Linked DNA regions of Solitalea lacus. The protein of the gene in region 1 binds, or shares a complex with, the protein of each later gene. Links are inferred from orthologs where the notes say so. Each region holds a gene or a part of one and is shown on either strand. Other genes may lie near its edges. The genes, in order: L2B55_RS02940 and lpdA.

What was found.
Region 2: the proteins of L2B55_RS02940 (region 1) and lpdA are in contact, whole or in part, in a crystal structure (PDB 1EBD), measured with the Geobacillus stearothermophilus proteins. The link is inferred for Solitalea lacus from one-to-one orthologs. Residues at the interface, in WP_033016211.1 of Geobacillus stearothermophilus: Ile130, Ala131, Met132, Pro133, Arg136, Arg140, Glu141, Asn155, Arg157; in WP_049624544.1 of Geobacillus stearothermophilus: Pro340, Ser341, Asp344, Tyr345, Arg403, Asp406, Val408, Glu431, Ala432, Gly433, Asp438.

What each region holds. Positions count from the first base shown.
Region 1 is NZ_CP091740.1:688,747-694,847, forward strand. What follows is about bases 1,963-4,812. They hold L2B55_RS02940 (pyruvate dehydrogenase complex dihydrolipoamide acetyltransferase), read right to left. Parts: upstream 4,277-4,812; coding sequence 2,648-4,276; downstream 1,963-2,647. Other genes in these bases: L2B55_RS02935 (UDP-N-acetylmuramoyl-tripeptide--D-alanyl-D-alanine ligase), read left to right, coding at 1,963-2,571; pdhA (pyruvate dehydrogenase (acetyl-transferring) E1 component subunit alpha), read right to left, coding at 4,432-4,812. Outside these bases: L2B55_RS02930 (SUMF1/EgtB/PvdO family nonheme iron enzyme), read left to right, coding at 1-1,139; more of L2B55_RS02935, read left to right, coding at 1,270-1,962; more of pdhA, read right to left, coding at 4,813-5,427; L2B55_RS02950 (C40 family peptidase), read left to right, coding at 5,726-6,101.
Region 2 is NZ_CP091740.1:3,869,918-3,876,023, reverse strand. What follows is about bases 3,094-5,948. They hold lpdA (dihydrolipoyl dehydrogenase), read left to right. Parts: upstream 3,094-3,746; coding sequence 3,747-5,150; downstream 5,151-5,948. Other genes in these bases: murB (UDP-N-acetylmuramate dehydrogenase), read left to right, coding at 5,294-5,948; L2B55_RS16715 (CBS domain-containing protein), read right to left, coding at 3,094-3,528. In the rest of the region: nuoC (NADH-quinone oxidoreductase subunit C/D), read right to left, coding at 1-1,149; L2B55_RS16735 (hypothetical protein), read right to left, coding at 1,162-1,485; L2B55_RS16730 (hypothetical protein), read right to left, coding at 1,504-1,947; NADH-quinone oxidoreductase subunit NuoB, read right to left, coding at 1,964-2,602; L2B55_RS16720 (NADH-quinone oxidoreductase subunit A), read right to left, coding at 2,622-3,041; more of L2B55_RS16715, read right to left, coding at 3,091-3,093; more of murB, read left to right, coding at 5,949-6,106. UniProt on the Escherichia coli protein: Lipoamide dehydrogenase is a component of the glycine cleavage system as well as of the alpha-ketoacid dehydrogenase complexes.

The DNA.
Region 1 (6,101 bases):
AGTACTTATACTGGTTAGCTCGTGTTTACAAAGGCTATCCTGAAGTTTATGAGCGCGCATTGCCTGATACAATGGTTTGGAGAAAGCCATTGGCTTATAATGAGCCATATGTAGATAACTATTTACGTCATCCTGCTTTTGCTGATTATCCTGTGGTTGGAGTTAGCTGGAGTCAGGCAAACGAATATTGTATTTGGAGAACTGACCGTGCCAACGAAGCTATTTTGGTGAATAAAGGTATTTTAAAGGCTGAGCCAAACCAAACGGATGCTAACAGCTTTAATACTGATGCTTATTATGCAGGTCAATACGAGGGTACAGTTAAGAAAAACGTTAAAAACCTAGATCCAAACGCAACTAATAAAACTCGTTCTGTTCGTTATTCAGATGGTATTCTATTGCCAGGAGCATATCGTTTACCTTCAGAAGCTGAGTGGGAGTATGCCGCTTTAGCTTTAAAGGGAAATGTTAAGTATGAGAATATTGAAGAGAAAAAATTATATCCTTGGAATGGCTTAACCTTACGTAGCTCACAAGGTAAAACTCAAGGTTTATTCTTAGCCAACTTTAAACGTGGTAGAGGTGATAATACCGGTGTTGCTGGTTATTTGAACGATAATGCTGACATTACAGCTCCGGTTAAGAGCTATATGCCAAATGACTACGGATTGTTCTGTATGGCTGGAAACGTGAACGAGTGGGTGCAAGATGTGTACCGTCCACTTTCATTTGAAGATATAAGCGATCAAAACCCATTCCGTGGTAACCAGTTTACCGTAAAGCAAAAAGAGGGTAAAGGTGCTTATGCGAAAAAGGATAGTTTAGGTCGTATTCCAAGAGTTCCAGATACTGCAGGTAGATTAATTGACGGAACGAAGATCACTAAGAAATATGATGTCCGTGACTACGGTGATGAGTCTACAATGTATGGATATGGTAAGACCTCATTGGTAAATAACCGTTCTAGAGTTTATAAAGGAGGATCATGGAATGATAGAGCTTATTGGTTAACTCCAGGTGCTCGCCGCTTTATGGACCAAGATTCATCTTCAGCAGAGGTTGGTTTCCGTTGTGCGATGGGTCGTGTAGGTGCTCCAGGAGTTGGAAAAACCAAACGTCCTAATTTCAAAAGCAAGTAAGATCATATAAATATTAGTTATTTGAAGGCTCCCCAATTACGGGGAGCCTTTTTAAATTTGTGAAAATTGATTAGGGGCTTCAATCGATATTCGAATTTTCAATTTGATTATCTTAGCATCAAAATTTAACATGAACATAGAGTCGATATATAATCTTTATAAGGAGTACCCAGTAATCAGTACTGATACAAGGAAGATAACTCCAAACAGTATTTTCTTTGCATTAAAGGGAGATAATTTCAACGCCAATCAATTTGCTAAACAAGCGCTTGAAAACGGGGCAGTGTATGCAATTATTGATGAAAAAGAATATAAAGAAAATGAACGCTTTATTTTGGTTGAGGATGCTTTATGTACTTTACAGGAACTTGCGAAGTGTCATCGCAATCAACTCAAAATTCCTTTTTTAGGAATCACTGGTACTAATGGAAAAACTACAACTAAAGAACTGATTAATTCGGTGCTCTCTCAAAAATTCAAAACGCATGCCACCGTGGGTAATCTGAATAATCATATTGGTGTGCCATTGACAATTCTGGCAATCGATGGAAGTGTTGATTTTGCAATAATTGAAATGGGTGCAAATCATCAGCGAGAGATTGCATTGTTGTCAAGTATAGCTAATCCGGAATTTGGTATAATTACAAATGTTGGAAAAGCGCATTTGGAAGGATTTGGTGGTTTTGAAGGTGTTATGAAAGGTAAAAAGGAATTGTATGACCATCTTCTTGAAAATAATGGGCTTGCGTTTGTCAATAAAGACAACAACTACTTGATGGAAATGGCATCGACTCTAAAGCGTGTTGTTCATTATGGAGAAGGAGCTGAAAATACAGTTCGTGGTCGTAAGCATAATTTAAGTGAAGATACCGTTACGTTAGACTGGTCTACTGCTGAGGCTAATGAGTGGCAAACTGTTAAAAGTAACTTGGTTGGCGGCTATAATTTTGAGAATGTGCTGGCAGCTATCTGCATAGGTCACTACTTTGGTTTAACTTCCGATCAGATTAAAGCCGGAGTAGAAAGTTATTATCCTAAGAATAATCGGTCACAAGCATTAAAGACAGCCAAGAATTCCCTGATCTGCGATTTCTATAATGCTAATCCAAGCAGTATGGCTGCAGCGATAAGCAATTTTGCACATAATAAGGCGGTAAATAAGCTTGCTATTTTGGCTGATATGTTTGAACTCGGTGAATATAGTTCAGAGGAGCATTTGAAAGTTATTAATCAGCTTAAAGCTGAAGGTATTAATAATGCTATTTTAGTAGGGAAACATTTTTATGGCCTAAAGGATGCTTCAGAATTTAAGTTTTTTGAAACAACAGAAGAGGCTGCATCATATTTAAGAACCCACCCTGTTGAAAATGCCAACATATTAGTAAAAGGTTCTCGTGGGATGAAACTAGAAACTCTTTCAGAATTGCTATAGACTAATAAACTCTATTAAAAAAATACCTCGTTATAATTATTAACGAGGTATTTTTTATGTATCAAACTTTTTTTCTTTACACTAATAAACGAAGCGGTTCTTCTAATAAACCTTTAAGGGTTTGCAAGAATTCAGACCCTGTAGCTCCATCTACAACGCGGTGGTCACAAGATAAAGTGACTTTCATTACATTACCTGGAATAACTTGACCGTTCTTAACAACTGGTACCTGACTAATCCCTCCAACTGCTAAAATACAAGCATCAGGTGGATTGATAATAGCTGTGAACTGGTCAATACCATACATACCCAAGTTAGAAATTGTAAAGGTAGAACCCTCCCAATCTGCTGGTTGTAATTTTTTATCTTTTGCTTTTTGAGCATATTCTTTTACTTCTGCAGAAATAGTTGAAAGCGATTTAGTGTCAGCAAAACGAACTACTGGAACTAATAAGCCATCTTCAACAGCTACTGCTACTCCAATGTTCACATGGTTGTTGTAACGGATCTTGTCGCCTAACCAACTTGAGTTTACTTTAGGGTGTTTTTTCAATGCAACTGCTACAGCTTTCAATACAATATCGTTAAACGAAACTTTAACAGTTCCTAGCTCATTGATTCGTTTACGCGCTTCAATTGCTTGATCCATATCAATTGACATGGTAAGGTAAAAATGTGGTGCGGTAAATAAGCTTTCTGATAAACGACGAGCAATGGTTTTGCGCATTTGTGTTACCGGAACCTCTGTAAAGCTTTCTTGTCCGTATACTGCTGGAGCAGAAACTGAAGCTGGTGTGCCGGTAGTAGCGGCAACCTTAGCTTGAGCAGGTGCTGCAGTTGGAGAGAAGCTTTCAATATCTTTTTTAACAATACGGCCGCCTTCTGCACTTCCTTTAACTTGAGAAAGATCAATTCCTTTGTCCTGGGCAATTTTACGAGCTAAAGGAGAAGCTTTTACCCTTCCATCTGTTGATGCAGAAGTTGCTGTTTCTTTTGGCGCAGATGTTTGTGTAGTGATAGTCTGTGTTGTCTCAGTTTTTGAGGCTGTTCCGGCAGGAGCTGCTTGCAATAACGGTGCAACATCAGTTCCTGGCTTGCCAACAATTGCGATAATATCGTTAACCTTAGCAGCTTCACCCTCTTTTACGCCAACATATAATAATGTTCCTTCTGCATACGCAGTTACTTCCATTGTGGCTTTGTCGGTTTCTACGTCTGCAATGGTATCATCAGATTTAATCGTATCTCCCACTTGCTTATACCATTTATTGATAACACCCTCCGTCATAGTGTCACTCAATAAAGGCATTCGAATTACAGTAGCTCCTAAAGATTCTGGCGTTACAGTTGGGGTACTGCTTTGAACTGCGGCTGGTGCAGGAGTTGTTGCAGCTGGGGTAACAGAGGCGGTTGCGTTTGCTGAACCATTTCCACCTCCAGCTTCTAAAGCTGATTTATAATCTTCACCTTCTGCACCCAAAACGGCAATAACAGCATCAACCGGGACTGCTTGGCCTTCTTCTACACCAATGTATAATAAGGTGCCTTCTTGAAACGATTCAAAATCCATGGTAGCTTTGTCAGTTTCTACTTCGGCAACTACATCGCCAGCTTTCACCTTGTCACCAACTTTTTTATGCCATTTTGCCAAAACCCCTTCGGTCATGGTATCGCTCATTTTTGGCATGCGTACTACTTCAGCCATATTTCTTTTAATTAGAATAGTTGTTGTGTTGTGCTTATAAAGTAAGAGTTACGAATGGTAAGCCCCCTTCGCTCAGCACCCATAACTCAAAATTTCTTATTGCGAGTTACAAGTTAAGGGTTATGATTTCTTCATAACCCTTAACTTGTAATTAATTAGTCCATAACGTATGGGTAGTCTTCCTGAACGTAAACATCTTTGTAAAGCTCAGATGGGTCAGGATAGTTTGATTCTTCTGCAAATTTTACCGAATCTTCAACAATCTCTTTCACTTTAGCTTCAATTTCTTCAAACCATGCTTCATCAGCATATTTGTTGGTAAGAATAGTATTTTTTACCTGCTCAACCGGATCTTTTGCTTTGTATTCTTCTACCTCTTCTTTAGTACGGTACTTAGCCGGATCTGACATTGAATGGCCTTTGTAACGATAAGTGCGGATTTCAAGGAATGAAGGTCCTTCTCCTGCGCGTGCACGTTGAACAGCACGATCAATAGCTTCGTGAACTGCTTCACAGCTCATGCCGTCAACTGGTTCAGAAGGCATGTCAAAACCTAAGCCTATTTTGTAAATATCAGGCATGTTGGTAGTGCGTTGCACTGAAGTTCCCATAGCATAACCGTTGTTTTCGCAGATAAAGATTACCGGAATATTCCAAATCATAGCCATGTTAAAGGTCTCGTTAAGCGCTCCCTGACGAACCGCTCCGTCTCCCATAAAACATAAACAAACCGCATCATCTCCTTTATATTGAGAAGCAAAGGCAATCCCCGCTCCTAAAGGAATCTGTCCTCCAACAATCCCATGTCCTCCGTAAAAATTATGCTCTTTAGAGAAAAAGTGCATTGATCCACCTTTCCCTTTTGAACAACCGGTTTCTTTACCATACAATTCAGCCATACACTCGCGTGCTGAAACCCCCTTGCCTAAAGCTAAAGCATGGTCACGGTAGGCGGTAATAAACCCATCCTTCGGTAAAGTAGCTGACAAAGCCCCTGCGGCTACGGCTTCCTGACCTATGTATAAGTGACAAAATCCTCTGATTTTTTGCTGGCCGTATAGTTGACCAGAACGTTCTTCAAACTTTCTCATCAGGTACATTTGCTCGTACCATTGCAGATAAGTTTCTTTAGTGATTGCTATAGAACTCATTCTTAAAGTTTATCAGCTTTTAATTTTTGCGATTGCAAATGTATCAATAAAAAAGTAAAATGTAAATGTGAATACCTTTATCTGCATTACTTAGATAATATTTTAAAATAAGGGCTCGTTTATAGCAAAGTTGTAAAGCGAAACCAAGCTGTTGAAAATGTAATAAATATGTAACTTTTATGGTTGAGCATCGTAAAAAGTGCTACGGTAAGTTACCGCCTGTTTCGGCACGGTTTTAACTTATAACTTGAAGTAACGAGTAATAAATTTTAGTTTTGAAACGATTAATCTGGATGGCATGAAAAAAATACTACTCTTATTAGTTTTCGTTATTTCGGCCAATGCAGTGAGTGCGCAGTCGAAAGCAATAAAGGATTTGTTTTCATCAAAACCTGAACAACAAAAAGAAGTTTCAGACCCTGATTCGTTAGGATATCTGTACTATTCACAACTGTTCGGATTTAGTTTAGCTTCAAAAGCAAATACAAAGTTATTCGACTTTATTTACGACTGGTTGGGTACCCCTTATCGTTTTGGAGGAAACACGAGAAATGGGATTGATTGTTCTCGTTTTGTGAACAAAGTGTACGATGCTGTATACAATACGTTTTTGGGAGGTGCCTCATCTAGAGATATTTACAAAAATGTAAGGCCTGTAGATAAAGAAGATTTAA
Region 2 (6,106 bases), 3.2 Mb from region 1 along the record:
GCGCATTACCATGTTATGATATTCTTTCAAACGCTTAGGGAAGTAGTTCAGGAAGTCAGTCACCAGTGCATCCCAACCTTGTGGAAGGTCTTGGGCTACACCACCAATGCGAAACCAGTTAGGGTGCATGCGTCCGCCACTGACTGCCTCTACAATATCAAAAATTTTTTCACGGTCGGTAAACATATAAAACACCGGAGATAACTGACCAAGGTCTTGTGCAAAAGTGCCATACCAAACTAAATGGCTGGCAATACGAAAAAGCTCGCACATCATCACCCGTATTACCTTGGCTCTTTCCGGAACATCAATGCCTGCCAGTTTCTCTACTGCCAGCAAATAGGCCAGGTTGTTCATTACACCACCCAGGTAATCAATTCGGTCGGTGTAAGGGATGTATGTATGCCATGATTGCCTTTCTCCCATTTTTTCGGCACCACGATGATGAAAACCAATGTCTGGCACCGCATCAACAATATCCTCTCCGTCTAATTGTAAAATAATTCGTAAAACTCCATGGGTTCCAGGGTGTTGAGGTCCAATGTTTAGAAACATAAAGTCAGTGTCGTCTGATTGGCGCTGCATGCCCCATTGTTCAGGTTTAAATTGCAGCATGCCTTGTTCGATGTCTACTTTTTCATCCCACAGCTTAAAGGGGCCCATTTCTGTAGCCCTGGCAGGGTGCTCTTTGCGGAGCGGATGTCCCTGCCAGGTTAAGGGCATAAGTATCCGTTGTAGATGGGGGTGGCCTTCGAAATGAATTCCGAACATATCATAAACTTCCCGTTCGTACCAAGCGGCGGATGGCCACAGACGGGTGAGGGTCGCGACTGTTGGAAATTCACCTTTAGTGGCAATTTTAAGGCGGACGAATTCGTTTCGGACAAAGGAAAATAGGTGATAAACTATCGTAAATTCTTTTGAAGGATATGTTTTATGATCCGCTCTTGATCGCTCGTCGATAGCGAACAAGTCATAAAGCATTGGGAAAGGTTGGGGACTTAAGTCTTTAAGGTAGGCTAAAATGACAAGAAGTTGTTTATCATCAACCCAAAAAGTGGTAACCTCATCAGCGGTTTGCTGTTGGGTTAAAACTGAATCACCAAATTTTAGTGTCAGTTCCTCTACCAACTTTTGGGTTGCGTTCATATCATCGTTTCATCATAAGAAATTAAAAACGGTGTCGTTAATTAGATTTATTAATGAGCCCTTGAATTCATCTAGTCTAATTTTGGTTAATCCGGCTTGCTTTAGTAATTTCATTTCGGCGCTATCTTTTAGCCCTTTAGTCAAGGTGGCAAATTCTTCTTGAGTAAGTTCTTTCTTTGCCAACAATTGGGTCCATCGTTTCAGTTTTTCTTCTGAATTTGTCAAAAACTCTCTAACATCCGTTTCCGCTTCGTTTTTATAGTTTTTAAATGTGAGCTTTGCCAGCTCAATGATGTCTTTTTTTAATTCGGTTAATATATTTTGAAATTCAGGCATATGATTTTATGTTGGTAATTATTTAATTTTTCTTGATTCCAACTGAAGCATGTCGTTAAAGCCTTCGGCTATTTCAGCCTGAAACTCGCCTGTAGCAGCTTTGCTCAATTTTCCTGATGATTTCCATACCTTTTTAATTCCCTCCCAGCGACCATCTCCATTAATCATAATATCCATCATTTTTGTTGTTTCAGCGTTTTTAGGCAGGCCTTTTATGTATTCATGAAGCTTTTGCAGGTCTTTGTCGAGCTGTTCAATTTCAGTTTCAGGGTTTGTATAGTCATTGGTTGCTTTGCCAATCAAGGCATTGGTCTCAACTTTTAATGAAGTCAGTTCTCGATAAACATGTTCATTATAAGAGGCAATAAGAGGACTGCAACTGCTTATGATTAGTAATAGCAGTAATAAGGGTTTAAGTAGAAATGAATAGTTGCGTAAATAGTGTTTCTGTATTCTCAACATAGATTTTTTATAAAAATTATACTTTATCAGGTGTTCGAAAGTCAATCATTTGGTTTCTTTCGTCACGCTTCAAATCTTTCATTGACGGTTTGTTGGGTTTAATAACTCCTTGCTCACCTATTACCCAGCTAAGAGGCCGCCTTTCTTTGCCAACGGATTGACTTAAAAGAACCAGTCCCTGCATAAAAGCATCAGGGCGTGGTGGACAGCCCGGAACATAAACGTCTACAGGTAAAAATTTATCAACTCCCTGAACAACACTGTAAATATCATACATACCGCCCGAATTAGCACAAGATCCCATGGAGATTACCCAGCGAGGCTCCATCATTTGTTCATGCAATCGCTTAATAATAGGGGCCATTTTAATGAAGACTGTGCCCGCAATTACCATGACATCAGCTTCACGAGGGGTTCCTCTGATTACTTCGGCACCAAAGCGGGCTACATCATACTTACTGGTAATACTGGTCGCCATTTCAACAAAGCAGCACGATAAACCAAAGTGAAACGGCCACATAGAGTTTTTGCGGCCCCAAGCCACAAGGTCCTGTACGGTGGTAAGCAGCACACTTTGTTGGATGGTTTCTACCATCGAACTTTCCCCGCTGCTTTTGCCGGTAGGATCATCAGCCTTTGTAAGCCACCACTTCATTGTTTGTTTATTTGGGTATTCACTCTTTTCTCTTTCTATATGCTTTCAGTATTTTCTTGCCATTAGGGCCAAAGTCCAGGGCGCCTATGCTCCATTCATATATTAGTACTGCTATTAATATTCCAATGAAGGCACAGATGGATAAATAGCCAATCCATCCTAATTCTTTAAATACCAGTGCCCATAATACGATGAAAATGGTTTCAACATCAAAAATGACAAACAACATGGCAACAAGATAAAACTGTACTGAAAAACGTAAGCGTGCAGGACCGGTTTGCTTTATGCCGGATTCATAGGGTTCGGCAGTAGCATGCTCTTTATGATGTTGCCCCAGTAAATAGGAGAGAAGTAGAATAATTGAAACCAGCAGAATGACAATAACTGCATATGCCATAAACGGCCACAAAACAACGGTGAGTACGGTTGGGTTGTGCATGCAATTTGCCTCCCTGCGAAATTTTTATAAAATCTGGAAAACTTTCAGATTATTTTTGCCCGGTGATATAGTGTTCAAGATTTTCTATAATGTACCTTTGTTCATCAATAATGTACTTAACAACATCGCCAATTGACACTAATCCCGCTAGCTGCCCGTTGTCCACCACAAGTAAATGCCTAATGAATTTGTTGGTCATCAATTTCATGCATTGTTCGATAGTGTCATCAGAAGCAACATGAATAGGAGATTCGGTCATAATTTCGCCGATGAGTGTTTCCTTTGATGAGCGACCTTTTAGAATCACTTTACGGGCGTAATCTCGTTCGGTAAAAATGCCCGCAAGTTTATCCTCTTGAGTTACAACAACCAAGGCGCCGATGTTTTTATCTACCAAAACTTCAAGTGCTTCGTAAACCGTTACATCAGGGCTAATAGTATAAACCGCATTCCCTTTGAGCTGTAGTATGTTTCTTACCTTTCCCATGATTGGTTATAGAAAAAAGGTTTATTAATTGATACCAGTTACGTGAATATAAGTTTTTTGAGGGTAAAATCAAACTAATCAATTGTTTATTTGTTGAACAAGGAGCTTGTTTTTCTTAAGTATTCAAAAATCCAGTTTTATCCTAAATATCAATTCCATACTTTTACGGCCGAAAAATTTATCCTATAAATACTCTAAATCTTTAAGCAATAATAAAAATGAAATACGACGTCGTAGTAATCGGTTCCGGACCGGGTGGATATGTTGCGGCAATCCGTTGCGCTCAATTGGGTTTAAAAACAGCAATGGTTGAGCGTTACAACACTTTTGGCGGTACTTGTTTAAATGTGGGATGTATCCCTTCAAAAGCTTTGTTAGACTCATCGGAGCATTATCATAATGCGTCTCATACCTTTAAAACACATGGTATTGAGTTGAGTAATCTTAAAGTAAATATTGAGCAAATGATCAATCGTAAGAACGAGGTAGTGAAACAAACTACTGACGGGATTACATTTTTGATGAAAAAGAACAAAATTGACACTTATAACGGTCATGGTTCATTTGTTAATAAGAATACAATTAAGGTTACTAAAGCTGATGGTACAGAGCAATTGATTGAAACCGACAAAACTATTATTGCTACTGGTTCAAAGCCTGCTACCTTACCTTTTATCCAAATTGATAAAAAGAGAGTTATTACTTCAACTGAAGCTTTAAATCTTAAAGAAGTTCCTAAGCACCTGATTTTAATTGGTGGCGGTGTTATTGGATTAGAGCTTGGATCGGTTTATGCCCGCTTAGGAGCAAAGGTTACTGTGGTTGAATACATGAATTCTATTATCCCAACTATGGATAAAGAATTGGGTAAACAATTACAACGATCATTAAAAGGCTTAGGATTTGAGTTTTTATTGAGTCACAAAGTTACCGGAGTGGCTGCAAAAGGTAAAGAAGTAACTGTTACTGCTGAAAATGCAAAAGGTGAGCCTGTAGAAGTTAAGGGAGATTACTGCCTGGTTGCAGTTGGTCGTACTGCTTATACAGAAGGTTTAGGTTTAGAGAATATTGGAATTGCTGTTGAAGAGCGTGGTAAAAAGATTTCAGTAAATGATCATCTGGAAACCATTGTTCCTGGTGTTTTTGCAATTGGTGATGTGGTGCGTGGTGCCATGTTGGCGCATAAAGCAGAAGAAGAGGGCGTATATGTTGCTGAATTAATTGCCGGACAAAAACCACATATGAACTACAATCTGATTCCTGGCGTAGTATATACCTGGCCTGAAGTTGCTTCAGTTGGTAAAACTGAAGAAGAACTGAAAGAGGCTGGAGTGAAATATAAATCGGGTTCATTCCCATTCAAAGCCAGTGGCCGTGCACGTGCAAGCATGGATACCGATGGTTTAATTAAAGTGTTGGCTGATGCGCAAACTGATGAAATTTTAGGTGTTCATATGATTGGTCCTCGTGCTGCAGATATGATTGCTGAGGCGGTTGTGGCAATGGAATTCCGTGCTTCTGCTGAAGATATCGGTCGTATTTGCCATGCTCACCCAACATTCACTGAATCATTTAAAGAAGCAGCTCTTGCAGCAACTGCAAACAGAGCACTGCATATTTAATCCGTTGGCGGATTGATAAGAAATAGTTCATGGATATAGCTTAGTGCTGAATGTATTGGTGCTAACTATGGTCTGTGAACTATTTTCTTTTCAAAATCTAAGCTTTACCTTCGCAAGAAAATAAAAATCCAAGCACCGTATTCATGGTTATTCATCATAATAAATCTCTTAAACGTTTAAATACTTTTGGGGTTGAAGTGAACGCCCTCAACTTTGTAGAAATTTTGCATGCTGATCAGTTAGCTGATCTATTCAAAAATAAGGAGGTTGTGAACCAATCTTTGTTGTTTTTAGGAGGAGGTAGCAATATGCTTTTTACCCATGATTTTAATGGGTTGGTGATTAAAATGGGTATTAAGGGCATAACTACTCGTATTGATGGAGACAATGTATATGTTCAGGCAGGTGCAGGTGAGGTTTGGAATGATTTGGTGAACTACTGTGTAAATAATAATTACGCCGGTATTGAAAATTTAAGTCTTATTCCCGGGTCAGTAGGAGCCTCTCCAATCCAAAATATAGGAGCTTACGGAGTTGAACTGAAAGACGCTTTTTATGAATTGAATGCTTTTGATACGGAAACATTTACTATTAAAACTTTCAATAAAGAAGAATGTGAGTTTGGGTACCGGGAGAGTGTGTTTAAATCCAAATTAAAAGGTCGTTATATCGTCACCTCTGTTACCTTGAAGTTGTCATTAAAGCCGAGTTTAAATACATCATACGGGGCCATTGAAGCCGAATTGAAAAATCGTGGTATAGATAATCCTACTATTAAAGATATTAGTCAGGTTGTGTCTCATATTCGTGTGTCAAAATTGCCCGATCCTTCTACTATTGGAAATGCCGGAAGTTTCTTTAAAAACCCAATTGTGTCTGAAGAGGTATTTGAAGCGGTGAAAAGCAAAAACGGAGAAGTGGTGAATTATCCGGCTGGAAATGGAAAAATAAAACTT